Regions from separate parts of the Vibrio sp. nBUS_14 genome, predicted to be linked through region 3. Evidence: predicted binding sites of a transcription regulator. Region 3 holds the regulator's gene; each other region holds the start of a gene.
The links. The regulator MetJ, encoded in region 3, represses methionine synthesis genes. The targets are predictions, from matches to a motif close to TTAGACNTNTANANGTCTAA.
Positions count from the first base shown of each region.

Region 1: metA (homoserine O-succinyltransferase MetA) is a predicted target of MetJ. The motif match lies at 1,999-2,018, and genes of this name have one in related genera.
Region 2: metH (methionine synthase) is a predicted target of MetJ. The motif match lies at 8,509-8,528, and genes of this name have one in related genera.

Region 1 is NZ_CP179206.1:1,778,451-1,789,165, reverse strand. Features, by position in the region: gene ACMAZD_RS08375 (M20/M25/M40 family metallo-hydrolase) at 1-747, shown strand, start outside; gene ACMAZD_RS08370 (DUF3859 domain-containing protein) at 886-1,308, opposite strand; gene ACMAZD_RS08365 (AAA family ATPase) at 1,402-1,770, opposite strand; gene metA (homoserine O-succinyltransferase MetA) at 2,042-2,983, shown strand; gene pilW (type IV pilus biogenesis/stability protein PilW) at 3,188-3,934, shown strand; gene rlmF (23S rRNA (adenine(1618)-N(6))-methyltransferase RlmF) at 4,062-5,384, opposite strand; gene ACMAZD_RS08345 (M48 metallopeptidase family protein) at 5,389-5,886, opposite strand; gene ACMAZD_RS08340 (glutaredoxin family protein) at 6,040-6,276, shown strand; gene ACMAZD_RS08335 (LysR family transcriptional regulator) at 6,371-7,243, opposite strand; gene ACMAZD_RS08330 (MFS transporter) at 7,354-8,553, shown strand; gene ACMAZD_RS08325 (DUF1415 domain-containing protein) at 8,639-9,205, shown strand; gene ACMAZD_RS08320 (sensor domain-containing diguanylate cyclase) at 9,244-10,314, opposite strand; gene ACMAZD_RS08315 (nucleoside triphosphate pyrophosphohydrolase family protein) at 10,528-10,715, shown strand, end outside.
Region 2 is NZ_CP179206.1:427,542-438,256, forward strand. Features, by position in the region: rRNA gene ACMAZD_RS02095 (23S ribosomal RNA) at 1-367, shown strand, start outside; rRNA gene rrf (5S ribosomal RNA) at 514-629, shown strand; rRNA gene ACMAZD_RS02105 (16S ribosomal RNA) at 1,108-2,662, shown strand; rRNA gene ACMAZD_RS02110 (23S ribosomal RNA) at 3,066-5,958, shown strand; rRNA gene rrf (5S ribosomal RNA) at 6,105-6,220, shown strand; tRNA gene ACMAZD_RS02120 (tRNA-Asp) at 6,288-6,364, shown strand; tRNA gene ACMAZD_RS02125 (tRNA-Trp) at 6,426-6,502, shown strand; gene ACMAZD_RS02130 (cation:proton antiporter) at 7,128-8,408, opposite strand; gene metH (methionine synthase) at 8,577-10,715, shown strand, end outside.
Region 3 is NZ_CP179206.1:3,430,731-3,441,445, forward strand. Features, by position in the region: gene ACMAZD_RS16195 (bifunctional aspartate kinase/homoserine dehydrogenase II) at 1-825, opposite strand, end outside; gene ACMAZD_RS16200 (O-succinylhomoserine (thiol)-lyase) at 828-2,009, opposite strand; gene metJ (met regulon transcriptional regulator MetJ) at 2,218-2,538, shown strand; gene ACMAZD_RS16210 (malic enzyme-like NAD(P)-binding protein) at 2,724-4,013, opposite strand; gene rpmE (50S ribosomal protein L31) at 4,345-4,563, opposite strand; gene priA (primosomal protein N') at 4,895-7,096, shown strand; gene cytR (DNA-binding transcriptional regulator CytR) at 7,337-8,341, shown strand; gene ACMAZD_RS16230 (SPOR domain-containing protein) at 8,464-9,003, shown strand; gene hslV (ATP-dependent protease subunit HslV) at 9,233-9,781, shown strand; gene hslU (HslU--HslV peptidase ATPase subunit) at 9,840-10,715, shown strand, end outside.

The DNA of each region.
Region 1 (10,715 bases), 1.7 Mb from region 3:
GTCCAAGCTGAAGGCCAAGCACACAAAACCATCGAAGTCGCCTTCACCGTATTCGAAGAAGGCGGTCTATTCGGTTCTCTGAACTTCGATATGTCTTACATTCAATCTGAGCACGCTGTCGTTCTAGATACAGGCGGCCCGATTGGCACTATCGTCAATGCAGCACCTGGTCAGCAAAAAATTGTTGCGAAGATCAAAGGTCGCCCTGCTCACGCTGGTTTAGCACCAGAAGAAGGCATCAGCGCAATTCAAGTGGCTGCAGACGCAATCACCAAGATGAATCTGCTTCGCATCGACGAAGAAACGACAGCAAACGTCGGTATCGTTGAAGGTGGTCAAGCGACTAACATTGTAATGCCAGAGCTTAAAGTCGTAGCAGAAGCGCGTTCACTGAACGATGAGAAGCTAACAGCGCAAGTTGAGCATATGATTTCGACATTCCAAGAGAGCGCGAAGCAGTTCGGTGCTGAAGTGGAAATCGAATCGACTCGTGTTTACGATGCATTCGTGATTGCAGACGATCACCCGCATATTCTTTCTATCAAGTCAGCATTCAAAAAACTTGACGTAACGGCAAATACCAAACGCACTGGCGGCGCTAGCGATGCAAACAACTTCAATGCGAAAGGCCTAACAACGGTTAACCTTTCTACTGGTATGGCGAAAGTTCACACCACTGAAGAGTACATTGCAGTGAAAGACATGGTCGCAATCACTGAGTTTGTTGTCGCTTACGTAACACAATAATCTTACTTGTAAGCTAGGTGGTAAAAGCCATTTAGCTCATATCAAAAAGCCGAGTCGTGAACTGACCCCCATGAGGTGCGACTCGGCTTTTTATTGTCTTGCGTTTAGCCCAAAGCTAACGTCTACCAGAAATTTCGTCTAAAATCCTCTACGCTTCCAGAACTGGCTTTCGTTTTTGCCAACTAAGTCAAATGTCTTGTCGGCTATGATGTTTCCTTTTAGCTCAACCGTCATACGCCATTTACCGAGTTTGTTCGAGACAGGAGCCCAGATTGTGTCGCCTAAGTAGAAGTCCCAATCGTTGTTGCCGACGTATTCTTCCCCATCAAACGGTTCTAACACGTCACCTTTGTCTGTAGTGATATCTGGGTGATAGATGCAGTAACGGATTTTTTCACCTTTGGCCTTTTTGATATTCAGAATGTAGCCAAACTCGACGTCAATTTCTGCGTCGACAATGGTGGTGAACTCTTGGATTTTTGGTAGGTCTTTAGATTTTGAATCCCATGTGGAGTAGATACCATAAGAGGTCATGTCGACCACAACTGAGCGCTTTGCCATTTCAATCTTTACCTTGGAGTTATTCTTTGAGCTTAATATTGGTCGTTGTGTTCAATTCGTTAGCCAGATAGTCGTTAGCAAAAAAGCGCAGGGCTATTCTTGCCAATCTTTGGCCATACGCTTAATCACCGATGGTTCGATATCGTGAATGCTGCCATATTGCTCTCGGCAGACTTCGATAACCAAATCTGCTTTGTATTTGAGTGCAAGTTGGCGATAAGCCTTCATTTCCCACTGTTTGATGAAGGTATTCGATACCACAACATCAAGCCCCTGCTTCAAACTACCTTCCGTCGTGTTCTGACACCACTCATGCGCTTGCTGCAATTGCCTAGGATCAAAATGATACTCACCTTGCTCATTCACGTAATACATATCCGCTTCGACATGTAATGCATCGTAGGTCTTTGCTTTTGTTGACTTGCCCGAGCCAGGCAACCCTCTAATGAGTATTAACTTCATCTGTTACTTTACAGGCTAATTCGAAAACGTAAGTTTATCTCAAATACTATCGAGTTGCTCCGATAACTCCTCTAATCCTACAGACTTGAGCCAATCAATTCCCCCTACACGAATGTATGAAAAAACACAGCTGTACCTAGCAAGCTAAGTATTGCTTCTGATAAAAAACACAAATAATTTACATCTATCCATTTTGTATATCGACAAGCGTATCAAACTACTATAGATTTAGAAGTATAGACGTCTAAATATCTAGCTTAGGGAGAAAGCTGTGCCTATTCGCATTCCAGACCAATTGCCAGCATCTGATGTTCTTCGTGAAGAAAACATCTTTGTTATGCCGCTATCAAGAGCATCGACACAGGAAATTCGTCCACTTCGAGTCTTGATCCTCAACCTAATGCCTAAGAAAATTGAAACTGAAACTCAATTCTTACGCCTACTATCAAACAGTCCATTGCAAGTGGATGTTGAGCTGCTGCGCATTGATGACCGACCAAGCAAAAACACACCGACTGAACACCTTGATAACTTCTACCGCCAATTTGAAATGGTCAAAGGGAGAAACTTTGATGGATTGATCATCACTGGAGCACCGCTTGGCTTGGTTCAATTTGAAGATGTGATCTACTGGGACCACCTAAAAACCATCATGGAATGGGCAAACAAGCACGTGACCTCAACCTTGTATGTGTGTTGGGCGGCTCAGGCGGGCTTAAAACTGCTGTATGATTTGCCAAAGCGCACTCGCAAAGAGAAACTTTCTGGTGTTTATAATCACGAGATACATAACCCATACCACCCTCTTCTGCGTGGCTTTGACGACTCATTTTTAGCGCCCCACGCACGTTATGCCGATTTTTCACAAGAATACCTAACCGACCATACTGAATTGGATATTCTCGCAACATCTGACGTTGCGGGTGTTTATCTAGCTGCAACCAAAGATAAGCGAAATGTGTTTGTCACCGGCCACCCAGAATACGATGCGCATACATTACACGGTGAGTACGTTCGTGATTTAGGGGAAGGCCTGGAGCCGACGATTCCTATCAATTACTACCCGAACAACAATCCAGATAATAAGCCAGTTGCAAGCTGGAGAAGCCATGGACACTTGCTGTTCTCCAATTGGCTAAACTACTGCGTTTACCAACAAACGCCTTACGATCTGGATCACTTCAGCGAAGACAACTTCACTAAAGACGATTAAACGTGAGTTCGTTGTAATCAACAGTTCGTAGTAATTAATAATTCGTTGTAACCAATCTTGATAAAGCCGCACTCGGTAGGTTGTTGATAAAACAGCTAATTGAGTGCGGCTTTTTTATGGTGTGTGCCTCGCATTCCATAATAGATTTACCACTTCGACGACTGCGATTTCATATGATGGGTTGGTGTTCATAAGGAGCCGCACATGCCTGCCAAATCGTTGTTTTCATATCCACAACTATCAAATCTCGCGCTACTCGCCTCATTCTCACTGGCTGGCTGCGTTTCTGTGACGGAAGGACCACCTAAGATAAAAAGCGATCCTATTGCGATGTCTGAATCTCGAATCGAGTTAGGCTTAGGATATATGGGGCAAGGTAACATGGTAAGAGCTAGAGAGAATCTTGAGCTCGCCGTTAAACATGCGCCAAGTTACTATCGCGCACGCCTTTCCATTGCGCACTATTACGAACAAGTTGGGGAAGTTGACGAAGCAAGAGACGCCTATAAGAAAGCGCTGAGGTTAGACGCAAGAAACGGCAACGTATTGAACAACTACGGTACATTCTTGTGTAAACAGGGCGAATACGAGCAAGCCGATAAATACTTTAACCGTGCCATCGACCAACCCTATTATTATCTGGTATCTGCCAGTTATGAAAACGCGGCTTTTTGTGCGTTTAAGGCCGGAGAGGTAGAGCAAGCAAAATACTACTTCTCTCGTGCGATTGACCACGATCCAAACCGCGTAAAATCAATTCTCCAGCTCTCTAAGATAGAAGTCAGTACTGAGGATTATAATGATGCACGGCTGCGCCTGTTTAAATTCCACCAACGTTATGGCTATCAAGTCCCCTCACTTCAAATCTTAATCGAACTAGAAAAGAAAACCGGTAACGGCGCATTACAGCAGAAGTACCAAAGTGAATTAGACGAGCTACTTTCTGTTTAAAGCAGCTTACGGTTAAGATATTGGATGATTAGATGATTAGATCAAAACGGGCTTGCTGAAAGTATCGGCAAGCCCGTTGTTCATTTGGGAGGTCGGTTTTAAACCAGTCACTTCAGTTTTGGATTCGTTATTTCAATTCGATCCATTGTTGACGCTGTTCGTCGTCCATAAATGTCCAAGCAACGAAGCGACTGACTTTTTGCCCTTGCGACATCTCAACCACTTTCACTTTTTTTGCTCTCAGCTTGCCAAGTTCTGAACGAATCATGTCTACGTTGTCTTTCTTAGAAATCAGCGTCGTAAACCACAAGACTTGCGTCGAGAACAATTGACTCTCTTTGGCCATTTTCAAGATAAACGCGGCCTCACCACCCGGACACCACAACTCGGTTTTCTGACCACCGAAGTTTAATGTTGGTTTGCTCCCTGCATCTACGGCATTCTGCGCCGTCTTCTTGTTTTTACGCTCAGGCTTAAACGGTAAGCCTGCTTTCTTCGCTCGATTGGCTGCTAAGTTATCTAGCTTACGTTGAGAACCTTGCTCAGCTTCTTCTTGTGAACCATGGAAAGGAGGATTACAGATAGTGACATCGTAACGCTCATTATCCTTGATCACACCTTTAAAGATGGATTCAGAGTCTGCTTGCAAACGACTGCGGATCTTACCTTTTAGGTTTGCATTACTTTCTGCCATAAAGTTCGCCGCTTTCACTGAAACAGGATCCACATCCGTACCAGTACAACGCCATTTATACTCTGTCGCACCGATGATTGGGTAGATACAGTTTGCACCAACACCGATATCTAGCGCTTTAACAGAAGCATGGTTATAAGATTCACCTTGGCCATCGCTATTCAGGATATCTGCCACTCTGTGGATGTAATCAGCACGTCCCGGAATAGGCGGACACAAATAACCCGCAGGAATATCCCAATGCTTCACACCGTAGTGATGAGCAAGTAAGGCTTTGTTCAAAAGCTTGACTGCCAGAGGATCAGAGAAGTTAACCGTATCTTCCCCTACAGGGTTCTTAATCAGATGTTCTTTCAACTCAGGCAGTGCCGCGACCAACAGGTCAAAATCGTATCGGCCTGTGTGTTGGTTTCTTGGGTGCAATCCGCCTTGAGGCTTTTCAGTCGAGCGTCTTTTCTGAGCTGCGTTTTTGTTAAAAGCAGTTTTATTAAAAGAACCCTCATTCGATGACCCTTTATTCGCACCCTGTTTACCTTTACTATTTTTTGCAAAAGGTCGCTTTGCATTGTTGTTGCCAGCGTCTTTAGGGGCACTATTTTTACGGCTTTTGTCAGATGTGTTCTTTGTAGAAATACGCTTGTCGCTGCTTGGCTCAGCTGTGCTTGGCTTAACATCAGCTTGGTTATCTTTAGTTTGTGCTGATGAGGTACTGTTCTTCGACAGGCTTAGCGTAGTTCTGTTTTGTGATTGGCTCATTGGGCTACTTCTTTAAATCTAAATACATCATGAATAAACGGGCATCTAACTCAAGTTGGTGATAGTCCGGTTCCATGTGACAGCATAGTTGGTAAAAAGCTTTATCGTGCTCTTTCTCTTTAATATGCGCCAGTTCATGAACCACCAGCATTCTCAATAGAGGCTCTGGTGCGTTCTTAAAAACACTCGCTATGCGAATTTCATTTTTCGATTTGATCTTTCCACCGTGATTCTTCGCAACGTAAGAATGAAGGCCTAATGCATTATTGATTAGGTGTATCTTCCCGTCGTACATTACTTTGCTAATGGGCGGTGTTTTTTTCATATAGCGATTTTTTATCTCAATCGCATAGTCAAATAAGGCTCTCTCGCTCTTTATCTCATGATTATTTGGATAACGAGCTTCAAACCAAGGCACTAACTTATCCGACTCAAGTAACTGAGTAACAGGATCAATAATGTGCTTGGGATAGCCTTGAATATACCGCAAAGAAGGATGCATGCTGAAAGACCGTATCGGTTACACCACGACAATACGTTGTGGTCTTGAAATTTGAGCCGCATAGTGTAACTGATCACACTTTTCTAATCACCTAGGATTCGTTACACTTTAGCGAGATTCACCAAGAGCTACACTCAAAAAGAGATTGTAAAAATGAAACGTGTTGTATTGTACGTCGCTGACAAATGTCCGCACTGTAAAGATGCCCAACGCTATCTGGACTCAAAGAAAATTGAATATCGCCTCACGAATGCAAAAATGCAGCGTGGTCGTAAAGAATTGCAGGCAATGGGCGCGCGCTCTATCCCTGTACTGAAAATCGGTGATCAAGTGATGGTCGGTTGGAATCAGAAGAACTTCGATAAGATGTATAACTCAAAGAACACATAATGTGGCCTTAGAGCTTAATACTTCTATACAACAAAGCCCGCAGATCCAACCAAGGATGTGTGGGCTTTGTTTTTTCTGGTCGAGCCTCACTTAATCACACATACTGCTTTACGAAATCAATAAAGGTTCGGTCTGCCTTCGACAAATAGCCTTCTTTTCTCCATGCTAAAGAGAGATTCAGTTTCACCGGATCTTTAAATGGCACGCCGACAACATCTGCTTCATACTCTGTCACTAAACTGAGTAACGCAGTAATGGCGAACTCTCGTTTTACAATAGATAGAATCATCGGGAGTAAATTGGTTTCGAATGCGATGGTCATGTCTAGATTGAACTTTTTACAGGTCGCATCGATAAAGTCACGGTGGAAATAACCCGACTTGAACATGATCAGTTCTTGAGCGAAAAACTCTTCAAAGGTGATGGATGGTTGCGTTGCCAATGGGTGATCTTTACCAACGACGGCTAACATTTCTGAACTTAATAGGTGGTCAGTTTCAAGATCATCAGGCACGTTTTCATGATTGATAACCCCAATATCAAGCTCACCGTTTAATAGCATCTGCCGAATCGAAGCGGTACCTGCATCTATAATCGTCAGTTTTAAGTTTGGGTATTGGCTTTTAAACGCCATCACCACTTGTGGGAAAAAGTAACTCCCCATCATGCTTGGCGCCCCTAAACGAACCTCTCCTTTCTCTAACCCCTTTAACTCGTTCATTGCGAGTTGAGCATCATCAAACTGTTGAGCAATTCTCTTGGCATGCTCGAACAACACCTTCCCCTCTTCCGTTAAGGTGACGGATTTGTCTCCGCGACGGAACAGAATTAACTCCAATGTTTGCTCAAGTTTCTTGATGGAAATACTCAATGCAGGCTGTGCAATATGCAGCATTTTTGCGGCCTGAGTAAAGTTACCAAACTGAGCAACGGCCAGAAAATGTCGAAGGGGTTTTGATTCAAGCATGTCGATATATTTTATATATTGAGGTTATATCTTTAATATATTTCTTTAATCATACCCGTACTGATAACTTGTTCACAAATAGCTTACTAACTCGTACAGGCACAACATCAATGTTTGATAAAGGCAGTCCTCAGTACAAACGAATCACCCGATCATTGGCAATGGGCTCGTTCATCATTTTTTGTAACCTTTATCTCTTTCAGCCAATTTTGCCGCACATGGCAGAGCACTTCCAAGTATCTGAAACTCAAATCAATTGGTTATTTGCCGCAACGACATTAGGACTTTCGATTAGCTTAGTACCCTGGGCAATTGCATCTGAAACCTTTGGTCGAAAACCTATCATTCTATTCAGCTTATTTGCGATTCCTGTGATTGGATTGAGCATGGTGTTCACGACAACCCTGTTACAACTGGTTATTGCGAGAGCTTTCATGGGCATTGCTGTCGCCGCTTTTGCTGGTGTCGCGGTTGCCTACATGGTGGAAGAGTTATCACCCAAAGCGTTTGCGGTCGCGATTGGTGGCTATATTGCGGCCAACTCATTAGGTGGTATCTTCGGACGTGTATTAGGCGGCTTAATCACAGACTATTTCGATTGGCATGCGACGGTGGTATTTTTCGTGGTCGGATCTTTACTTGGTGCACTCTATATTGCGTATAGCCTGCCTGACCAACAAAACTTCAAGCCACAGAAAGGGCTGTTCTTTCATCATAACCGCTCGGTAGTGATGCATTTAAGAAACCGCACCTTGTGGCTCGCGATGTTGATTGGGGGCGCTAACTTCGCGCTATTCGTTAACCTGTATTCAGTAATGGGCTTTAGGTTGGTATCCGAACCTCACTCAGTACCTGTTGGTTTGGCTTCACTCATATTCCTATGTTACTTGGCCGGAACGGTAAGTTCTAAACTCTCTAACAAATGGACACTTCATTTTGATCCGTTAAGCGGGATATTGATGGGCGTGTGTATCAGCTTAATCGGAATGCTAATTTCTGCCATCGACAAAGTCCCGTTCATACTCGCTGGTTTACTACTGATAAGTGGCGGTGCCTTCTTCGCCCATACCCTTGCCTACTCTTGGGTAAGTCAAAAAGCACCGAGCGCTAAGGCCACAGCAACCGCACTATACTTAGTCCACTATTACATAGGCGGGAGCTTGGGGGGGTTCTTACTCTTGCACTGTTGGCAGCTGTTTGGCTGGAATGGTGTGATCGCAGGTGGTTCTATCTTCTATGTCGCAATATTTGCTTGGGTCTATCAATTGAAACAGCTTCAGGTATTAACCTCGAAACTAGCTGAAGCTTAAGTAACACAAACTGCCTGATTGAATTATTGCTTTTGATTAACGTCCGTTCTGATATCCTACGCAAAATTTCATTTCGGAACCTGTTATGTCGAACACTCAAAGCATAGATCTTCAAACCATCCACGACCAAGTAAAGCAATGGTTAGACGATGTCGTTATTGGCCTAAACCTGTGCCCATTCGCAGCCAAGCCACAACGTAATAAACAGATTAAGATCTTTGTGAGTGAAGCGAATACGGAAGAAGCGTTATTGGAAGACATCATGACGCATTTCGCAGAGTTAGATAACACGCCAGTCGCAGAATTAGAGACGACGTTGGTGGTTGTCCCTAACATGCTGCAAGATTTCTTCGACTACAACATGTTCATTGATTGGATAGAAGCGCTGATCAAACAGGAAGGTTGGGAAGGTGTTTATCAAGTAGCGACATTCCACCCAGATTATTGCTTCGGTGGTGCGGATCCAGAAGACGATGAAAACCTAACGAATCGCTCCCCGTATCCGGTTTACCATTTGATTCGAGAAGCAAGCATGGAAAAAGTGCTGAAGCACTACCCTAACCCTGAAGCGATTCCTGATACCAACATCGCGAGAGTTGAGTCGTTAACGCCATCGGAACGTCGTCAATTGTTCCCTTATCTATTCAGCTAATTGCGACAGTTACCCATTAAGAACAAACCACTTTCGACTTACATGCCGGAGTGTTCTTGATGGTATGGACGAGAAATAAACTGATCTCGTCCATTTTGTTTAGCAATGTAAAGGCATTCATCGGCAACTTTGATTAACGAGTCTAACGCCGACATTCTTTCCCCTTTGGTATCTCCAGTACTCAATTTAAAATGACACGCTCCGATTGATATAGTGACTGGCTTTCTATCGAGTGTGATTTTCTTCATCTCTCGCAAAAGCATCATGAACTTATCTTCAACATAACTGGGAGTTCGATTTGGATACCAAAGAATGAACTCCTCGCCACCAAAACGCGCCACAAACTCGCCTTCTTGAGTGTTATGACTCAACACGTTCGCTACTTTCTTTAAAACAACATCACCCATTTGATGGCCATAAGTGTCATTAACTATCTTAAAGAAATCGATGTCGACCACCGCGAGTGTCCCTTTTCCTAAAGAGCCTTTTAACTGCTCAACCTCCACATTCAGCGTTTTGAACAAGCAACGCCTATTTGGTAAGTGTGTAAGAGGATCATAAAGCGCTTGATACTCTAACTTCTCATTGAGCTCTTTGAGTTTTCGTTCTTGTTGTCTTCTTACGAGTTCCACTTCTATCCATGAGGCCATTAACCTCATCACGTCGATGTCGAACTCTTTGAATTCACGATGATAAGGAGCCGGGCTTGAAAAGTTTAAGGTGCCATAAAGCTCATCATTAACGAAGATAGGAATACCAATGTACGACTCCAAACCAAAAGACTGGTAGGCAGGGTGAGTCGCGTACTTATCGTGTTTGCAGCAATGTTCAATGCAGATAGGACTGATAGATTTACAGGTTATCTCACAGTAGGTCGAGCGATAATCGAAGGTGTCACCACTATTAAGTTCAACCCCCTCAGGTGTGACGCAGTGTTCAACTAAATACGTATTACCATCAACTTTCGACAAAATACCAATATCTAAATTAAAGCGTTCGAGCCCCATGATAAGCAGCTGAGCGATCTGACTCTCGAAGCCCTTTCGATAATCATTCGTGATTTGATACAAGCGGCGTATCACAATTTCACTTTCACTGGCTTGGTTCATAACTGGGATCCCACTGCTGCCGAGTTTAATGACAACATCAATATTTGGTATATTTAGAAGAGTAAAGGGTAATAAAACACAATAATCAATTGGTTTGTATGCAAAATACCTCATTGGTCCAATGAATAAAAGTCGACTTCTTCGACTTTGCGTTAGCACCCTATTCCCAGCTTTGGTAAAATACCCAATTAACGAAACAGAATGGATAGGAAAATGAACCTTTCTCAACTAAGCCAAGAAATCTACGATCACCTTTATCGCGACATTGAAGAGTTCCGCAGTACTTTTGATCTGCCTGTTGCTGCTCCTGAAACAATGGACGAAAAAGGCGATACGCTACACACCTCTCTAGCGATCGAAGAACTGACAGAACTTGCAGAAGCTGACTCTAAACTCGAACA
Region 2 (10,715 bases), 720 kb from region 3:
CCCAAGGGTATGGCTGTTCGCCATTTAAAGTGGTACGCGAGCTGGGTTTAGAACGTCGTGAGACAGTTCGGTCCCTATCTGCCGTGGGCGTTGGAAAATTGAAAGGGGCTGCTCCTAGTACGAGAGGACCGGAGTGGACGAACCTCTGGTGTTCGGGTTGTCATGCCAATGGCATTGCCCGGTAGCTAAGTTCGGAATCGATAACCGCTGAAAGCATCTAAGCGGGAAGCGAGCCTTGAGATGAGTTTTCCCTGGCACTATAAGTGTCCTAAAGGGTTGTCGTAGACTACGACGTTGATAGGCAGGGTGTGTAAGTGCTGCGAGGCATTGAGCTAACCTGTACTAATTGCCCGTGAGGCTTAACCATACAACACCCAAGGGGTTTTGTGGACTCAAAGACAGACCTTGAATGCGTTTGAAGAGATACAACTTTTATTGCTCTATTGAATAGAGAACAGCTTTCCAGATTATTTTGCCTTCAGTTTTTAAAAACTGAAAGTAAAGCAAAATTTGCTTGGCGACCATAGCATTGTGGACCCACCTGATTCCATGCCGAACTCAGAAGTGAAACACAATAGCGCCGATGGTAGTGTGGGGCTTCCCCATGTGAGAGTAGGACATCGCCAGGCTTTAAATTCGACTCTGTCTACTAAGTAGACAAGTCACCATAAATTTCTAAATAAATTTAGAGTTTTATGTTGACTTCAAAAGTCAGTCGCGTATTATACGCATCCGCTTCGACGCTAAAGTGTTGATAGCAAAGCTCTTTAACAATTTAAACCTATCAATCTGTGTGGGCACTCGTTGATGAATATCAAAACGTTATTGGTTCTTTTTCGAAAGAGCGTAATAGCAGTTACTTCGGTAACACAGTGATTTCAATGAACTGAGTGACCTGAGCTAGAAATAGTTCGAATGCTTTTTGGTTTTGCTTTTTATTCAAAAGTGAAAACAACTAGCGGCACAGTCAATTCATTACCATTCTGTTCCTATTTATTTAAGAAGAGAGGGGTAATAGCTTTAAAATTACACTCTTTATTTATAAAGAATAGTTTTGAAGTCAGTATTCGTTGAGTCACACCTATTAATTTAGGTAATCAAAACTTTAAATTGAAGAGTTTGATCATGGCTCAGATTGAACGCTGGCGGCAGGCCTAACACATGCAAGTCGAGCGGAAACGACATTAACAATCCTTCGGGTGCGTTAATGGGCGTCGAGCGGCGGACGGGTGAGTAATGCCTAGGAAATTGCCTTGATGTGGGGGATAACCATTGGAAACGATGGCTAATACCGCATAATGCCTACGGGCCAAAGAGGGGGACCTTCGGGCCTCTCGCGTCAAGATATGCCTAGGTGGGATTAGCTAGTTGGTGAGGTAATGGCTCACCAAGGCGACGATCCCTAGCTGGTCTGAGAGGATGATCAGCCACACTGGAACTGAGACACGGTCCAGACTCCTACGGGAGGCAGCAGTGGGGAATATTGCACAATGGGCGAAAGCCTGATGCAGCCATGCCGCGTGTATGAAGAAGGCCTTCGGGTTGTAAAGTACTTTCAGTTGTGAGGAAGGGGGTAGTGTTAATAGCGCTATTTCTTGACGTTAGCAACAGAAGAAGCACCGGCTAACTCCGTGCCAGCAGCCGCGGTAATACGGAGGGTGCGAGCGTTAATCGGAATTACTGGGCGTAAAGCGCATGCAGGTGGTTCATTAAGTCAGATGTGAAAGCCCGGGGCTCAACCTCGGAACTGCATTTGAAACTGGTGAACTAGAGTGCTGTAGAGGGGGGTAGAATTTCAGGTGTAGCGGTGAAATGCGTAGAGATCTGAAGGAATACCAGTGGCGAAGGCGGCCCCCTGGACAGACACTGACACTCAGATGCGAAAGCGTGGGGAGCAAACAGGATTAGATACCCTGGTAGTCCACGCCGTAAACGATGTCTACTTGGAGGTTGTGGCCTTGAGCCGTGGCTTTCGGAGCTAACGCGTTAAGTAGACCGCCTGGGGAGTACGGTCGCAAGATTAAAACTCAAATGAATTGACGGGGGCCCGCACAAGCGGTGGAGCATGTGGTTTAATTCGATGCAACGCGAAGAACCTTACCTACTCTTGACATCCAGAGAAGCCAGCGGAGACGCAGGTGTGCCTTCGGGAGCTCTGAGACAGGTGCTGCATGGCTGTCGTCAGCTCGTGTTGTGAAATGTTGGGTTAAGTCCCGCAACGAGCGCAACCCTTATCCTTGTTTGCCAGCACGTAATGGTGGGAACTCCAGGGAGACTGCCGGTGATAAGCCGGAGGAAGGTGGGGACGACGTCAAGTCATCATGGCCCTTACGAGTAGGGCTACACACGTGCTACAATGGCGCATACAGAGGGCAGCAAGCTAGCGATAGTGAGCGAATCCCAAAAAGTGCGTCGTAGTCCGGATTGGAGTCTGCAACTCGACTCCATGAAGTCGGAATCGCTAGTAATCGTGAATCAGAATGTCACGGTGAATACGTTCCCGGGCCTTGTACACACCGCCCGTCACACCATGGGAGTGGGCTGCAAAAGAAGTGGGTAGTTTAACCTTTCGAGGAGGACGCTCACCACTTTGTGGTTCATGACTGGGGTGAAGTCGTAACAAGGTAGCCCTAGGGGAACCTGGGGCTGGATCACCTCCTTATACGAAGATACCACGATGAGTGTCCACACAGATTGATGGTTTAAATTTAGTTAAAGCCAGAGCTTTAATTAATAACGTAAGTTATTGATTAAAGCTTTTTGCTTTATGCTCTTTAACAATTTGGAAAGCTGACTGATTTGATTACTTGCGAGTAATTCAAATCAAATTTAAAAGTTCTCAATGTTTATCTGCTCTTAGTTAATAAGAACAGTATAAACACAACAAACACATTCAAGTGTCTTGTATTCGAATCAAACTTAGTTTGATTCACAATTGAGTCCGGCAGACAGTCATTAAGAATTAACCCTTCTTGATGACAACCAAAAACCTTGGTTAGTTGCCATACGCTTATTTGTCTTCACTTTTTAAAGTGAAAGCAAATAGAAACCCTTTCGGGTTGTATGGTTAAGTGACTAAGCGTACACGGTGGATGCCTTGGCAGTCAGAGGCGATGAAAGACGTAATAACTTGCGATAAGCCCAGATTAGGTAGTAATAACCTTTTGAGTCTGGGATTTCTGAATGGGGAAACCCACGTGCACAAGCACGTATCCTGTTGTGAATACATAGCAACAGGAGGCAAACCGGGGGAACTGAAACATCTAAGTACCCCGAGGAAGAGAAATCAACCGAGATTCTGAAAGTAGCGGCGAGCGAAATTGGATTAGCCCTTAAGCTTTTAATGATGCAGGTGAAGCCTCTGGAAAGTGGCGCAATAAAGGGTGATAGCCCCGTAACCGACACATCATAATCAGTGAAATCGAGTAGGGCGGGACACGTGATATCCTGTCTGAATACGGGGGGACCATCCTCCAAGGCTAAATACTACTGACTGACCGATAGTGAACCAGTACCGTGAGGGAAAGGCGAAAAGAACCCCTGTGAGGGGAGTGAAATAGAACCTGAAACCGTGTACGTACAAGCAGTAGGAGCACCTTCGTGGTGTGACTGCGTACCTTTTGTATAATGGGTCAGCGACTTAATTTTAGTAGCAAGGTTAACCGTTTAGGGGAGCCGTAGGGAAACCGAGTCTTAACTGGGCGTACAGTTGCTAGGATTAGACCCGAAACCAGGTGATCTAGCCATGGGCAGGTTGAAGGTTGAGTAACATCAACTGGAGGACCGAACCGACTAATGTTGAAAAATTAGCGGATGACTTGTGGCTAGGGGTGAAAGGCCAATCAAACCTGGAGATAGCTGGTTCTCCCCGAAAGCTATTTAGGTAGCGCCTCGGACGAATACTACTGGGGGTAGAGCACTGTTAAGGCTAGGGGGTCATCCCGACTTACCAACCCTTTGCAAACTCCGAATACCAGTAAGTACTATCCGGGAGACACACGGCGGGTGCTAACGTCCGTCGTGGAGAGGGAAACAACCCAGACCGCCAGCTAAGGTCCCAAAGTATAGCTAAGTGGGAAACGATGTGGGAAGGCTCAGACAGCCAGGATGTTGGCTTAGAAGCAGCCATCATTTAAAGAAAGCGTAATAGCTCACTGGTCGAGTCGGCCTGCGCGGAAGATGTAACGGGGCTAAGCTATACACCGAAGCTGCGGCTACGTACCTTAGGGTATGTGGGGTAGGGGAGCGTTCTGTAAGCCGTTGAAGGTGGTCTGTAAGGGCTGCTGGAGGTATCAGAAGTGCGAATGCTGACATGAGTAACGATAAAGGGAGTGAAAAACTCCCTCGCCGGAAGACCAAGGGTTCCTGTCCAACGTTAATCGGGGCAGGGTAAGTCGACTCCTAAGGCGAGGCCGAAAGGCGTAGTCGATGGGAAACGGGTTAATATTCCCGTACTTCTTACAATTGCGATGGGGGGACGGAGAAGGCTAGGTGGGCCTGGCGACGGTTGTCCAGGTTCAAGTATGTAGGCGGAAAGTTTAGGTAAATCCGGACTTTCTTAACGCTGAGATACGATGTCGAGCTACTACGGTAGTGAAGTCATTGATGCCATGCTTCCAGGAAAAGCCTCTAAGCTTCAGATTGTAAGGAATCGTACCCCAAACCGACACAGGTGGTCGGGTAGAGAATACCAAGGCGCTTGAGAGAACTCGGGTGAAGGAACTAGGCAAAATGGTACCGTAACTTCGGGAGAAGGTACGCTCTTATCAGTGAAGTCCCTTGCGGATGGAGCAGACGAGAGTCGCAGATACCAGGTGGCTGCAACTGTTTATTAAAAACACAGCACTGTGCAAAATCGTAAGATGACGTATACGGTGTGACGCCTGCCCGGTGCCGGAAGGTTAATTGATGGGGTTAGACTTCGGTCGAAGCTCTTGATCGAAGCCCCGGTAAACGGCGGCCGTAACTATAACGGTCCTAAGGTAGCGAAATTCCTTGTCGGGTAAGTTCCGACCTGCACGAATGGCGTAATGATGGCCACGCTGTCTCCACCCGAGACTCAGTGAAATTGAAATCGCTGTGAAGATGCAGTGTACCCGCGGCTAGACGGAAAGACCCCGTGAACCTTTACTACAGCTTGGCACTGAACATTGAACCTACATGTGTAGGATAGGTGGGAGACTATGAAACTGCGTCGCTAGATGTGGTGGAGTCGTCCTTGAAATACCACCCTTGTAGTTTTGATGTTCTAACGTTGGTCCCTGAATCGGGATTACGGACAGTGCCTGGTGGGTAGTTTGACTGGGGCGGTCTCCTCCCAAAGAGTAACGGAGGAGCACGAAGGTGGGCTAAACACGGTTGGACATCGTGTGGTTAGTGCAATGGCATAAGCCCGCTTGACTGCGAGAATGACAATTCGAGCAGGTGCGAAAGCAGGTCATAGTGATCCGGTGGTTCTGAATGGAAGGGCCATCGCTCAACGGATAAAAGGTACTCCGGGGATAACAGGCTGATACCGCCCAAGAGTTCATATCGACGGCGGTGTTTGGCACCTCGATGTCGGCTCATCACATCCTGGGGCTGAAGTCGGTCCCAAGGGTATGGCTGTTCGCCATTTAAAGTGGTACGCGAGCTGGGTTTAGAACGTCGTGAGACAGTTCGGTCCCTATCTGCCGTGGGCGTTGGAAAATTGAAAGGGGCTGCTCCTAGTACGAGAGGACCGGAGTGGACGAACCTCTGGTGTTCGGGTTGTCATGCCAATGGCATTGCCCGGTAGCTAAGTTCGGAATCGATAACCGCTGAAAGCATCTAAGCGGGAAGCGAGCCTTGAGATGAGTTTTCCCTGGCACTATAAGTGTCCTAAAGGGTTGTCGTAGACTACGACGTTGATAGGCAGGGTGTGTAAGTGCTGCGAGGCATTGAGCTAACCTGTACTAATTGCCCGTGAGGCTTAACCATACAACACCCAAGGGGTTTTGTGGACTCAAAGACAGACCTTGAATGCGTTTGAAGAGATACAACTTTTATTGCTCTATTGAATAGAGAACAGCTTTCCAGATTATTTTGCCTTCAGTTTTTAAAAACTGAAAGTAAAGCAAAATTTGCTTGGCGACCATAGCATTGTGGACCCACCTGATTCCATGCCGAACTCAGAAGTGAAACACAATAGCGCCGATGGTAGTGTGGGGCTTCCCCATGTGAGAGTAGGACATCGCCAGGCTTTAAATTAAATCTTTAGGTTGACCGACCTGGAGATATGGACGCTCACTTAGTGAGTTGACCACTGCGGAGCGGTAGTTCAGTTGGTTAGAATACCGGCCTGTCACGCCGGGGGTCGCGGGTTCGAGTACCGTCCACTCCGCCACTTATTCGATAACCTTGCTTAGTGCGAGGTTTTTTTTGAATATAAAGTACTGAAAATTTTTAGGGGTGTAGCTCCAATTGGCAGAGCAGCGGATTCCAAATCCGCGTGTTGGGAGTTCGAATCTCTCCACCCCTGCCATATTTAAGGCTCTAGTCGTAAGACTAGATCCTTTTTGTTTTCTGAATCTAATAGCAGAACAGCGGATCCCCCAGTTTACCAAAACAGTGCGTGTTGCAGTTTAAACCTCTGCTCCTGACATATACAAAGCCTCAGCCGAAATGCTGGGGCTTTTTTACGTCTATTATTTCTGAGAAGAGAAGAGAAGAGAAGAGAAGAGTAATGTTGGGAGAACTAGGTGTCCCCCTGACTCGCTAATCCGGCCGAATCTCCGGAGTGCTGGCTCAGTCCACCCTGCTATATTTAAGGATCTAGACAGCGCGTCCCGTTAGAAAGACTAGAGCCTTTTGTTTAATCCCACTCTTACATCACTCGTACTCTTCAATTGCTTAGGTTTTAGGACATTAGTGAGAAAAGCTTTGACTCGAATTAGAATCCCTTTTCTCTCAGACGTATTAAAACTAGTGGTTGCTAGTTTTAGTACTTCAGATACGACAAAGAGTCATGATTGAAGATAACGATCATGACTAAAGTGGTGGTCAGAGATAAGGAGAGCAACTTGTAGGGTAGAGAGGTTGCTGTCGATGGACACAGAGGTACAAAAAAGGCCGCTAAGTTAAGCGACCTTCGTTTATTTATCTAAGTGTTAATCCAATTCTTTCTCAGCTTGCTTCGCTTTCTCTATCATAGGAGTGATTGTTGAGCCTTGAACTAAGATTGAGAACACAACAACAGCGTATGTCATGACAAGGATAATCTCTTTAACATCGATTGATTTGTCTTCAATAACCCAAATGCCTGAAGGGATTGAAAGAGCCATCGCTAGAGCTAGACCACCACGCAAACCGCCCCAAGTAAGGATCTTGATTGACCAAGGGTTGTAAGTTCTAAAGCGTTTAAACCCAATGTAAGATAAGAACACACTCAAGTAGCGAGCACTCAGTACTAGAGGTACTGCGAATGCCATCAAAATCCAGTCTTCTTGGTGGAATTTGAATAGCAGCATAGACATACCAATCAACAGGAACAGTACGCCATTTAAGAATTCGTCGATCAGTTCCCAGAAATGGTCTAGGTGATCTTCACTCTCTTTTGAGAATCCAATAAAGCGTGTCCAGTTACCAATCATGATACCTGATACCACCATTGCTAACGGTCCTGATACATGTAGAACTTCTGCAAAAGCATAACCAGCGGTTGGAATACCGATGGTTAGCAGTAACTCCATAGAGTGGTCATCGGTGTTACTGATTAGATAGTGGAATATCAAACCCAAAGCAAATCCGTAGACGATACCGCCAATAGCCTCTTGGACAAATAGCATTGTTACACTACCAACGGTTGGTGCCTCGGTACCAAATGCTATGGTGAATAGCGTTACGAAGATGACTAGGCCAAAACCATCATTGAATAACGACTCACCTTCGATTTGAGTAGATATTCGTCTGGGAGCATCGAGTTTCTTTACTATTGCTAACACGGCAATTGGATCGGTTGGAGATATTAGTGACCCAAACAGTAAGCAATAAATTAGGTCAAATTGAATACCGATAAACTGACAGAACCCATACAGTACAAATCCAATAAAGAAGGTTGAAAACAGTGTTGCACCTAATGCGAGTACAGTTATTTCCCACTTCTGATCTTTTAAGTTTGGTAACTTAATCCCCAAACCACCTGCAAAGAGTAAGAATCCCAGTATTCCTTTCAGGAGGAAATCTTCAAAGTTGATACTGGCAACGGTTTCTGAGGCGATGTCAGCCAATTGAAACCAATTGTTTTGCCCCGCAATGATAATCAATAGAGATAGCATCATTGAGCCAGCGGTAATGGCGATGGTTGTCTGCATTTTACCAATTTTGGTATTCACGAAAGCAATAAGCATAGCTGCAGCGGACAAGAAGCATAAGGTGTAATAGACCGACATTGGGATTCCAACATGTAACAAAGTATGAAAATTAATTTTCGTTGTCTCATGCTTAAATAGCAAACACTTTTTGTCATAGCTTAGTAATCAATTTCGTTTTTTAGACGTCTAGACTCCTTTTTAATGTGTGATAGGATGGAGGGATAATTAAAGGAATGAGGCTGTACCGTGGGAAGTAATGTAAGGCAAAAGATTGAGGCTCTGTTAAAGCAACGAATTTTACTGATTGATGGTGGCATGGGTACCATGATTCAGGATTATAAATTGGAAGAACAGGACTACCGTGGTGAGCGCTTTGCTGATTGGCATAGTGACTTAAAAGGTAACAATGACCTTTTGGTGCTTACACAGCCTAAGCTTATCAAAGGTATCCACACGGAGTATTTGGAAGCGGGTGCAGATATCCTCGAAACCAATACCTTTAATGCAACAACGATTGCTATGGCCGACTACGATATGGAAAGTCTTAGCGAAGAAATTAACTATGCTGCTACTAAACTAGCTCGTGAAGCTGCAGATGAATGGACCGCGAAGACCCCTGAGAAACCTCGTTTCGTGGCGGGTGTTTTAGGTCCAACTAACCGAACTTGTTCTCTCTCCCCAGATGTTAATGATCCTGGCTATCGTAATGTGAGTTTTGATGAACTTGTTGTGGCTTATTCTGAGTCTACGCGTGCTCTTATCAAAGGCGGGTCAGACCTTATTCTTATCGAAACTATCTTCGATACACTCAACGCGAAGGCATGCTCTTTTGCTGTTGAATCAGTCTTTGAAGAAATGGCTATCACTTTACCAGTTATGATCTCGGGTACTATCACCGATGCATCTGGTCGTACGCTTTCAGGGCAAACAACAGAAGCCTTCTACAACGCCCTTCGTCATGTAAAACCTATCTCATTCGGATTGAACTGTGCATTAGGCCCCGATGAATTGCGAGAATATGTCGGTGAGATGTCTCGTATCTCCGAGTGTCATGTTTCCGCTCACCCTAACGCGGGTTTACCTAACGCATTTGGTGAGTATGATCTTTCTCCAGAAGATATGGCTGAACACGTTAAGGAGTGGGCTGAAAGTGGTTTCTTGAACTTAATTGGTGGTTGTTGTGGTACGACACCAGAACATATACGCCAAATGGCGGAAGCTGTTGAAGGTGTAACACCGCGCCAACTACCAGATTTACCCGTCTCTTGTCGTCTCTCTGGCCTAGAACCATTGACGATTTCTAAGGAATCTCTGTTTGTTAACGTGGGTGAACGAACTAACGTGACGGGCTCTGCTCGCTTTAAGCGCCTTATCAAAGAAGAACTCTATGATGAAGCTTTAAGTGTGGCTCGAGAGCAAGTTGAGAACGGTGCTCAAATCATCGATATCAACATGGATGAAGGGATGCTAGACGCTGAGGCGTGTATGATTAAATTCCTTAATCTATGTGCATCTGAGCCTGAGATATCGAAAGTACCAGTCATGGTCGACTCTTCAAAATGGGAAGTTATTGAGGCGGGTCTGAAATGTATTCAGGGTAAAGGCATCGTTAACTCTATCTCATTGAAGGAAGGGAAAGAGAAGTTTGTCGAACAAGCTAAACTGGTTCGCCGATATGGTGCAGCCGTTATCGTGATGGCGTTCGATGAAGTTGGCCAAGCTGATACTAGAGAGCGTAAGGTTGAGATTTGTACTAATGCCTACAATATTCTGGTTGATGAAGTGGGCTTCCCACCAGAAGATATTATTTTTGACCCGAATATCTTTGCGGTGGCAACGGGTATTGATGAGCATAACAACTATGCGGTCGATTTCATTGAAGCGGTAGGGGATATCAAACGAGACTTGCCTCATGCAATGATCTCTGGTGGTGTATCGAATGTTTCATTCTCATTCCGAGGCAATAACTACGTTCGTGAGGCTATCCACGCAGTATTCCTATATCACTGTTTTAAAAACGGTATGGATATGGGTATCGTAAATGCTGGGCAATTAGAGATTTACGATAATGTGCCTGAGGATTTGCGTGAAGCCGTTGAAGATGTGGTTCTAAACCGCCGAGATGATTCCACTGAGCGCTTGCTAGATATCGCGACTGAATATCTAGAACGTGCAGTGGGGAGAGTTGAAGATAAATCGGCTTTAGAGTGGCGCACTTGGCCAGTAGAAAAGCGCTTAGAACACTCTTTAGTGAAAGGTATTACTGACTTTATTGTTGAAGATACAGAAGAAGCTCGTGTTAATGCTTCTCGTCCTATCGAGGTGATTGAAGGTCCATTAATGGATGGCATGAACGTGGTCGGTGACCTCTTCGGTGAAGGTAAG
Region 3 (10,715 bases):
TAAGTCCATAGCACTTTGAGCAACAGGCTGTAACGTTCGGCTATGGAGCACTGGAGCAGCTAAACGAGCTAACTCACTCGCTTCATCAAGACGGAGCAGAGGCAGTAAACACGCATCTGAAACCAAGCGAGGATCTGCGCTATATACACCCGCCACGTCGCTCCAAATCGTCACGCGTTCAACTTCAGCCAAAGCACCAATCACGGTTGCTGAGTAATCCGAACCGTTACGACCAAGTAGTACCGTTTCACCTTCGCTGTTCTGAGCCATAAAGCCTGTAATCACCACGCGACAATAGGCATGCTGCGCTAGGGATTCTTTAATCAGAGGATAAGAGCGCGCGCGGTCGACTTCAGGTTGAGCACCCGCTTCTGCACGTAAAAAGGCACGCGCATCTTGAGCAACCGCTTGTAAGTCATGCTGGCACAACAAAGTCGCCAACAAACGTGAAGACCAAACCTCACCATGACCAAGCACTTGCGCTTTTTGTGCTTCGCTCAAGGGAGAAGTGAGCTCACCCAAAGCAGTAAATTCTTGTTGAATGGTTGCCGTTAGTTGAGAAGCGGCTTCACCCTCAAGTAATGTTTCAATCAGTTCAAGTTGGAACTGACGAAGGGTTTGTAGGCATTCATGAGCAATGCGGCCATCTTTATCGAGCGCTTCAACAAACTCAATCAAACGGTTGGTCGTTTTACCTGCTGCCGATACAACGACTAAGTCGGTTGCTGATGAGTATTCTCTAAGAATGTTGACCACGCGTTGGTAACATTCAGGGTTCGCTAAACTGCTGCCACCAAATTTATGTAGCTGGCGAAAGGTTGTCATTATTAACCCTCCCCTTCAACGATAAAGGCTTGTGTTCTTTCGAAGGCTTGCTTGAGATCGTCAATTAGGTCTTCTGCATCTTCAAGGCCAACAGAAAGGCGCAGTAGTTGTTGAGAAACACCCGCTTCTGCTAGAGCGCCTTCACCCATAGCACGGTGAGTCATCGACGCAGGGTGACAAATCAAGCTTTCAACACCACCCAGTGATTCAGCCAAAGAAAATAGCTCTAACTTATCGACAAAATATTTAAGTGCTTCAAAAGAGCCCGCAAACTCAAAGCTCAACATGGAGCCAAAGCCCAACTGCTGTTTCTTGGCAATCTCGTGACCTGGATGTTCAGGAAGGCTTGGGTGGTAAATCGTACCCACTAGAGCTTGTTGTTGCAGATCCGTCAGAATTTCACGTGAACTTTCTTCGTGAACACGCATACGCGCACCTAGCGTACGAATACCGCGGAGCGTCATGTAGCTATCAAATGGTGTGCCGGTTGCACCAATACAGTTGCCCCACCATGCTAGTTCTTCAGCGTGCTCTTCAGTTTTCGTCACAACAACGCCACCAATAACATCCGAGTGTCCGTTGATGTATTTAGTGGTTGAGTGAATAACAAAATCAGCCCCCAGCTCTAAAGGCTTTTGGAACACAGGCGTCAAAAACGTATTATCGACAGCAACCAGAGCACCCACTTCTTTCGCTTTGCGGCAAGTTTCTGCAATATCAACCACACGAACTAATGGATTCGATGGTGTTTCAATTAAGATCAACTTTGGCTTAAGCGCGATCGCGGCATCCAGCGCGGCTTGATCCGATTGATCAACAAAAAGAACTTTGAAGTCACCTTTAAGTGAGCGTGTATTAAACAGACGGTAAGTGCCTCCGTAGCAGTCGTGCGGTGCGATAATAAGATCATCGCCACCTAAGAAAGCGGAAACCCATACGTTAAGCGCCGAAGTACCACAGTTAGTAACAACCGCGCCTTTACCAGATTCAAGCTCAAACAGTGCCGTTTCTAATAAACCACGGTTTGGGTTACCGGAACGGGTATAGTCATACTTTGGCACTTCACCAAAAGCGGGAAATCCATAGTTAGTCGAAAGATAAATTGGTGGGACAACGGCATGGTGTTGCGTGTCTGACTCGATACCAGTACGTACTGCGATGGTTGCTGGCTTCCGGCTGCTCATAGGTGTTTCCTTACAAGTTTTACGTCTGAGAATCACAGCTGCTTGTCGGCATTTTTCGGCTGTGTTAGATATATGTTATTCACTTTACTTTCACAAAACCGAGACGTCAACACTTCTAGACGTCTATATGTCTTTGCTTATGGCAGTAAATCCCGCTAAAATCAGCACTATTAATTTATTCTAACAACTAAAGTGATGAAGGTACGCAATGGCCGACTGGAATGGTGAATACATAAGCCCATATGCTGAGCATGGAAAGAAAAGCGAACAAGTAAAGAAAATTACAGTTTCTATCCCTCTAAAAGTGTTAAAGGTTCTTACTGACGAGCGCACTCGCCGCCAGATTAATAACCTACGCCATGCAACAAACAGTGAGCTACTGTGCGAAGCCTTTCTACATGCGTACACAGGCCAACCACTACCAACGGATGAAGACCTTCGTAAAGACCGTCCAGACGATATTCCTACTGAAGTGAAAAAACTGATGACAGAGATGGGTATCGAATTCGAAGCGTTCGACGAAGAATAAAAACACCTCAGTCACTGCCTTCAATATTGATTCGCGATAACTGAACCCTATTTGTCACATCTACCACTACGCCCTCTATAACTGCGCAGTTAATAATAGACATAAAATAACCGACTCCTAATGGGTCGGTTTTTTATTATTCTTTTCACTCAATAGAGCAACCGCTATAAAGCTATAACAAACTATTAAGCCATATAGTTAGCAGGCATCTCAATACGAGCAACACCAGACTCAACCGCCGCTTGCGCAACTGCTTTTGCAACGCGAGAAAGTAGACGTGGATCCATTGGCTTAGGAATGATGTAACCTGTACCAAACTCCAATGCAGTCTCACCCGCAGCGGCTAATACTTCAGCTGGAACTTCTTCTTTTGCTAGTTCACGAATCGCTTTAACTGCCGCTAGCTTCATCTCGTCATTGATTTCGCTTGCACGCACATCGAGTGCACCACGGAAAATGAATGGAAAACAAAGTACGTTATTTACTTGGTTAGGGTAATCACTACGACCTGTACCCATAATAAGGTCAGAACGAACTTCGTGAGCAAGCTCAGGCTTGATCTCTGGATCTGGGTTTGAACATGCAAACACAACTGGCTTATCAGCCATCAGCGTTAGTGCTTCAGCTGGCAGCAAGTTAGGGCCAGATACGCCTAAAAACAGATCAGCGCCTTCAATAACATCTTCAAGTGTGCGCTTATCCGTGTTATTTGCGAACAACGCTTTGTACTCATTCAGATCTTCACGACGAGTATGAATTACACCTTTGCGGTCCAGCATGTAGATTTTCTCACGCTGAGCGCCACACTTAATCAGCAATTCCATACAAGCAACCGCTGCTGCGCCAGCACCCAAACAAACGATTTTACACTCTTCAAGTTTCTTACCTTGAAGCTCAATCGCGTTCAGCATACCTGCTGCCGTTACAATCGCAGTACCGTGTTGGTCATCGTGAAATACAGGCACATCACAACGCTCAATTAGACGACGTTCAATCTCGAAACAGTCTGGTGCTTTAATGTCTTCTAGGTTAATACCACCGAATGTATCTGCAATATTCGCAACCGTATCAACGAACTCATCGATTGTGCGGTGTTTTACTTCAATATCGATAGAATCTAAACCAGCAAAACGCTTAAACAGTAGCGCTTTACCTTCCATTACAGGTTTAGAAGCAATAGGACCAAGGTTACCTAGGCCAAGAATCGCAGTACCGTTAGAGATAACAGCAACCATGTTGCCTTTACCTGTGTACTTATAGACGTTATCAACGTTCTGTGCAATCTCGCGAACAGGTTCAGCCACGCCTGGGCTGTATGCAAGTGCTAGATCTTCTGCAGAGTTTGCAGGCTTCGTCAGTGCTACGGCAATTTTGCCTGGAATTGGGAACTCATGATAATCAAGAGCTTGCTGACGGAATCGTTCTTGAGGCGATAATTCTTGAGAGGATTGATCTTGGCGGCTGTCTTCAGACATAGGTGTAGGTTCCTAGGATATTATTATTTGGGGGATCATGTTCATGTTAATGGATGTACTTCAAAGTTCCTAGGTGGTTGGAGCCTCTGTCTCATTAAAAAACGAGATTTCACTACTAATAAGACCAGTGAGCAGTTGAAATTACTGTCGCTTGTTGAACTTTCGAGCGGATTTACAGGGAGGAACGTTTGAGGAAAATGATGGAGAAAAATTCAATTCGTTAGTTGACCGTCAAGATGAATTGATAGTTGCATCAAATTCACGGTTTTCTCAAATGACAGGCAACAAAAAAGGACACCGAAGTGTCCTTTTTATGTCTAAATAGCGAGAATTACTTCTTGCTAGAAAGAGCACCGAAACGCTTGTTGAAGCGATCAACACGGCCGCCCGTATCTACGATACGTTGCTTACCAGTGTAGAATGGGTGACATTTGTCACATACGTCTAGGTGGATAGATTCTTTTGCAAGCGTTGAGTTGAACTCAAATGTGTTGCCGCAAGAACAAGTTGCAGTAACTGCTTTGTATTCTGGGTGGATACCGACTTTCATGGGAAAACCTCAGTTAGGCCGTGTCGCTATACGATTCTATGCCGCACACCACACGTAGTTAAAAAATAAAATAAAGATACCGCAACATCACTAAAAAGCGATAAGGCCATACCTTTAAGGCGCGATATAGTAATGAATCTGTGAGATAGGATCAACTGATTTGATACATTTTTCGCCAACACAGTCCTTAAACCCTCTGTTAAGCGTTATTTCCTAGCTCCACTAACATTCACGACTCAAGTAAGCTCTGTCATCTAAACTGCTCCTCGAATTTAACGCCCTTATCCTTTAGACTGTTCGCTCTCGTCAACTCAGATAAAGCCGTCCCTTTATGCGTCCAATGATTGCCCGTGTGGCACTGCCTGTTCCACTCGACAAGCAGTTCGATTACAAGATTCCTAGCCACCTATTTCCGATTATTGGTGGGCGAGTCTCTGTGCCTTTTGGACGACAAACCTTAACTGGTATCGTGACGGCTCTGGTTAATGAATCTGAATTCGAGCTCGACAAACTCAAGCCGATCAAAACCTTATTAGACAACCAACCTGTTTGGCCTGAATCGGTCTACTCACTCTTGGTCTGGTGCAGTCAGTTCTATCAGTATCCACTGGGTGAAACCTTAGTGAATGCCCTACCTAGCGCTTTACGAAAAGGCAAAGCTGCCGACTTCGCAACGCTTGTCGAGTGGCAACTGACCCCATCAGGTAGAGACCAACTGATGCAAGGCTTTGGTCGCGCGGTCAAACAAGCCAAAGTAATGCACATGCTTGAATACGGCGCAGTTCCTCATCAAGAGTTCATTGATGAAGAGGTGGGCAGCGCAGTACTGAAGACATTAGAAGAAAAAGGCTGGATTGAGTCGGTAGAAAAAAAGCCGAAGCGCAAACCATGGCCAATTGAACTCGAAAACGACCAAGACAAGCCTAAACTCAATGCAGAGCAAGCCATCGCGATTGCGACCGTAAATAGCCAGACCGACTTTGGTTGCTTCTTGCTAGAAGGTGTCACTGGTTCAGGTAAGACCGAGGTCTACCTGAATATGATCAAGCCGATTCTCGACCAAGGCAAGCAAGCGTTGGTCTTGGTACCTGAGATTGGTCTCACTCCACAAACGATTAACCGCTTTAAGCGGCGCTTCAACGTACCTGTTGAGGTTATCCACTCTGGATTAAACGATTCTGAGCGACTCAATGCATGGCTATCAGCCCGCGATAAGATTGCAGGTATCGTGATTGGCACCCGTTCGGCTCTGTTCACGCCGTTTGCTGATTTGGGTATTATCATTGTTGATGAGGAGCATGACGCCTCTTATAAACAGCAAGATAGCCTGCGCTACCACGCTCGTGACGTCGCGATCATGCGTGCTCATAAGGCGCAGATCCCAGTGGTTCTTGGGTCAGCAACACCGGCTTTTGAAACGCTACACAATGCCCAGATAGGTAAATACAACTACCTAACTCTGACCTCACGCGCTGGTGTCGCACTGCCGACCACCAATAAAGTGCTGGATGTTAAGGGCGAATATCTAGAAAGTGGTTTATCTGCATCATTAATTGCAGAAATGCAAAGACACTTAAAAGCGGGCAACCAAGTGATGTTGTTCCTCAATCGCCGTGGTTTTTCCCCAGCATTGATGTGTCACGACTGTGGTTGGACAGCCGAATGTAAGCGCTGTGATGCCTACTACACCTATCACCAATACAGTAATGAAATGCGCTGCCATCATTGCGGCTCGCAACAGCATATCGTGCACAATTGCCAAGGCTGTGGTTCAGCGAACTTAGTGACGGTGGGTGTCGGCACCGAGCAGCTTGAAACACAACTTGGTCAACTGTTCCCGGAATACAAAACCATTCGTATTGACCGCGACAGCACCCGCCGTAAGGGCAGCTTAGAAAGTGCGCTAGAGTCGATTCGTAAAGGTGAATACCAAATACTGATCGGCACACAGATGCTTGCCAAAGGGCACCACTTCCCTGACGTGACACTTGTAGCGTTATTGGACGTTGATGCCTCTTTATATAGTAGTGACTTCCGTGCCTCTGAAAGACTGGCTCAGTTGTTCACTCAAGTTGCAGGTCGAGCAGGACGTGCCAGTAAGCCAGGAGAGGTTATCTTACAGACTCACCACCCAGAACATGGCTTGTTACAAGCACTTCTGCACAAAAATTATAATCACTTTGCCCAAACGGCTCTGGCTGAACGCAAACAAACGATGTTGCCGCCTTATACATTCATGACTCTGTTTAGAGCCGAAGCGAACGATACGCGCTTGGTGGAAGAGTTCTTGCGTCAAGTTCGTTACACATTGGAATCACATCCGTTGTTTGACCAATATTGTATGGTGCTCGGCCCAACCCCTGCACCATTGGCAAAACGAGCAGGTAAATCTCGCTGGCAGCTGATCTTGCAAACACAGACTCGTTCATTAATGCAGAAGCTATTAATGAGTGCTAAACCTGCGATCAATATGTTACCCGCTGCGAAAAAAGTCCGCTGGTCACTCGATATTGAGCCGCAAGATCTGAGCTAAACCCACTCGGGTTAAAACTAATGATAAGTTTGTTCACAAATATTTCATATTTCTCGTGAGCAACTTCACACTAGTCATGTGATTTTTGTTAATCTAGCCGTAACTTTACACGGATGAAACGAATAAAATATTGCAATAAAAAAAGTATTAGCAACACTTTCACAATATCTATCCGATTGTATTAATCATTCATGCCTTAGATACTTAGGCAGCAAAGGAACTTAAAAGAGGGTTTAATTTATGGCGACAATGAAGGATGTTGCCCAGCTAGCAGGCGTCTCAACCGCAACGGTATCACGTGCATTGATGAACCCTGAGAAAGTCTCAGTTTCGACTCGTAAACGAGTAGAGACAGCAGTACTTGAAGCTGGATACTCACCCAATACATTAGCTCGAAACTTACGTCGCAACGAATCAAAAACCATCATCACTATTGTTCCTGATATCTGTGACCCTTATTTCGCTGAGATCATCCGTGGTATCGAAGATGCTGCAGTAGAAAATGATTACCTAGTCCTGCTTGGCGACAGTGGTCAGCAGAAGAAACGTGAATCATCATTCGTTAACTTGGTGTTCACCAAACAAGCTGACGGCATGCTGCTGTTAGGCACTGATCATCCATTTGATGTCAGTAAGCCAGAACAAAAGAATCTACCGCCAATGGTTATGGCGTGTGAATTTGCACCCGAGCTTGAATTGCCAACGGTACATATCGACAACCTAACCTCTGCATTTGAAGCCGTGAACTACCTAGCTCAATTAGGTCATAAGCGCATTGCTCAAATCTCTGGGCCAACGACTGCTACCCTGTGTAAGTTCCGCCAACAAGGTTACCAACAAGCACTGCGCCGCGCTGGAGTATCAATGAACCCAGCTTACAGCACAGTGGGCGACTTTACCTTTGAAGCTGGCGCGCAAGCAGTTCGTCACTTATTGGCACTTCCAGAGCAACCAACTGCAATTTTCTGTCACAACGATGCGATGGCAATTGGTGCGATTCAAGAAGCGAAGAAGCTAGGTTTACGTGTTCCTCAAGACTTATCGATTGTTGGCTTCGATGACATCCAATTCGCTCAATACTGCGATCCACCGCTAACGACGATTTCTCAACCTCGTTACGAAATTGGACGCCAAGCGATGTTGATGATGCTCGACCTACTTAAAGGTAACGATGTACAAGCAGGTTCTCGCCTACTTGAAGCCAAACTCATAGTTCGAGGCAGTACAGCACCACCTCGAATTTAGACAAGATAAATACCCATACAAACCTGCGGCACATTTTGATGTGCCGCTTCCATTTCTACACTATTATCCTCGCGCAATCTGGATTACCATGAGAACAGAACTATCAACTATCGAATTGTCTTGTGGCTAATAGAGATTATGTAAAGCGCGGTCGTGGCACGAAAAAACCGACCAAGAAACAAGCCCCTCGCCGTAAACCTTGGCGCAGTGGTCTTTTGGCGATCCTCCTTGCCGGTGGTTTTGGTTACGGACTTTACTTACTGAGTAACGATCCTGAGCCGCCAACACCAGTGCCAGAGGTGAGCAAGCCGAAACCTAAGCCAAAACCAGCGAAAGTGATTCCACCTCCTCCAGAAGAGAAGTGGGACTACGTTGAAACGCTGCCGAGTCGTGAGATTGAAGTTAAGGCCAAAGAGCAAGAGATCTCGAAGATCCCTTACATCATGCAGTGTGGCGCTTACAAAACCGCTTCCCAGGCAGATGCTCGTAAATTGGATATTGCTTTCCAAGGTATCTCGAGTGAAATCCGTAAGAAAGACGGCAGTAGCTGGTACCGTGTGGTTCTAGGTCCATACAAGTTTAAGCGTGACGCCGAGCGTGATCGCCACAAACTACAGCGAGCAAAAATCGAACCTTGCGCTATTTGGAAAGACACCGAGTAGTTTTAGATTTTGCGATAGTCTCAGTCTTAATCTTAACAAAGGCCGAAAACCAAACACCGAAAGCCTCCCATTGTGGAGGTTTTCTTTTATCCCCTCCCCTTTAACCAAATTTCCTTACAACTTCCGCCGATAAGTTACGCGACATCGCTCGACCTTCCTTGAATTATCCGAGTGCCATCCTCATATACTTTTTATACCCAAGGATAAGAAATATTAAGAGGCCCTACTCGTGACTACCATTGTATCTATACGTCGTAATAATAAAGTCGTCATCGCGGGTGATGGACAAGTATCTCTAGGCAATACTGTAATGAAGGGCAATGCCCGTAAAGTACGTCGCCTATACAACAACAAAGTACTGGCTGGTTTTGCTGGCGGTACGGCTGATGCTTTCACGCTATTCGAAAAATTTGAAAGCAAACTGCAAATGCACCAAGGCCACCTAACCAAAGCTGCCGTTGAGTTGGCGAAGGATTGGCGTAGCGATCGTGCTCTACGTAAATTAGAAGCACTACTAGCAGTAGCGGATGAAACCGCTTCATTGATCATCACTGGTAACGGTGACGTAGTTCAACCAGAGAACGACCTGATTGCTATCGGTTCAGGCGGTAACTTCGCTCAAGCAGCAGCTACTGCACTATTAGAAAATACAGATTTAGATGCGCGTGAAATTGCAGAAAAGTCGCTGAACATTGCTGGCGATATCTGCGTATTCACCAACCATCACCACACTATTGAAGAACTAGAGAGCACCGTTGAACTGCCAAAGCCAGAGTAGCGACCGCTTCCATCAATAACGTTGTATTCAACAGTGATTAAAGAATTAAGGAAAAACCATGTCTGAGATGACTCCTCGCGAAATCGTTCACGAACTCAATCGCCACATTATCGGCCAAGACAACGCTAAGCGTTCAGTAGCCATCGCGCTGCGTAACCGCTGGCGCCGTATGCAGCTCGAAGAAAGCCTACGTGTTGAAGTATCACCAAAGAACATCCTGATGATCGGTCCAACTGGTGTGGGTAAAACTGAAATTGCTCGCCGCCTAGCGAAACTGGCGAATGCGCCGTTCATCAAGGTAGAAGCGACTAAGTTCACTGAAGTGGGCTACGTAGGTAAAGAAGTTGAAACCATCATCCGTGACCTAACGGACGTTGCGATCAAGATGACGCATCAGCAAGCGATGGAAAAAGTACAATACCGCGCTGAAGAACAAGCTGAAGAACGCATTCTTGATGCTCTTCTACCACCAGCACGCGATGCTTGGGGTCAGAACGAGCAATCGACGGAAGAAACAACCTCTTCAAACACTCGTCAGGTTTTCCGCAAGAAACTGCGCGAAGGTAAGCTAGACGACAAAGAGATCGAAGTTGATGTAGCCGCGCCGCAAATGGGCGTTGAAATCATGTCACCTCCTGGCATGGAAGAGATGACTAACCAGCTACAAGGCATGTTCCAAAACCTAGCTGGCGACACCAAGAAAAAGCGTAAGATGAAAATCAAAGACGCATTCAAAGCACTGACTGAAGAAGAAGCTGCGAAGCTTGTAAATCAGGAAGAGCTAAAAGAGAGTGCGATCTTCAACGCTGAAAACAACGGCATCGTATTCATCGATGAGATCGACAAAATCTGTAAGCGTGGCGACAGCTCAGGTCCAGACGTATCTCGTGAAGGTGTTCAACGTGACCTACTTCCTCTTATCGAAGGCAGCACA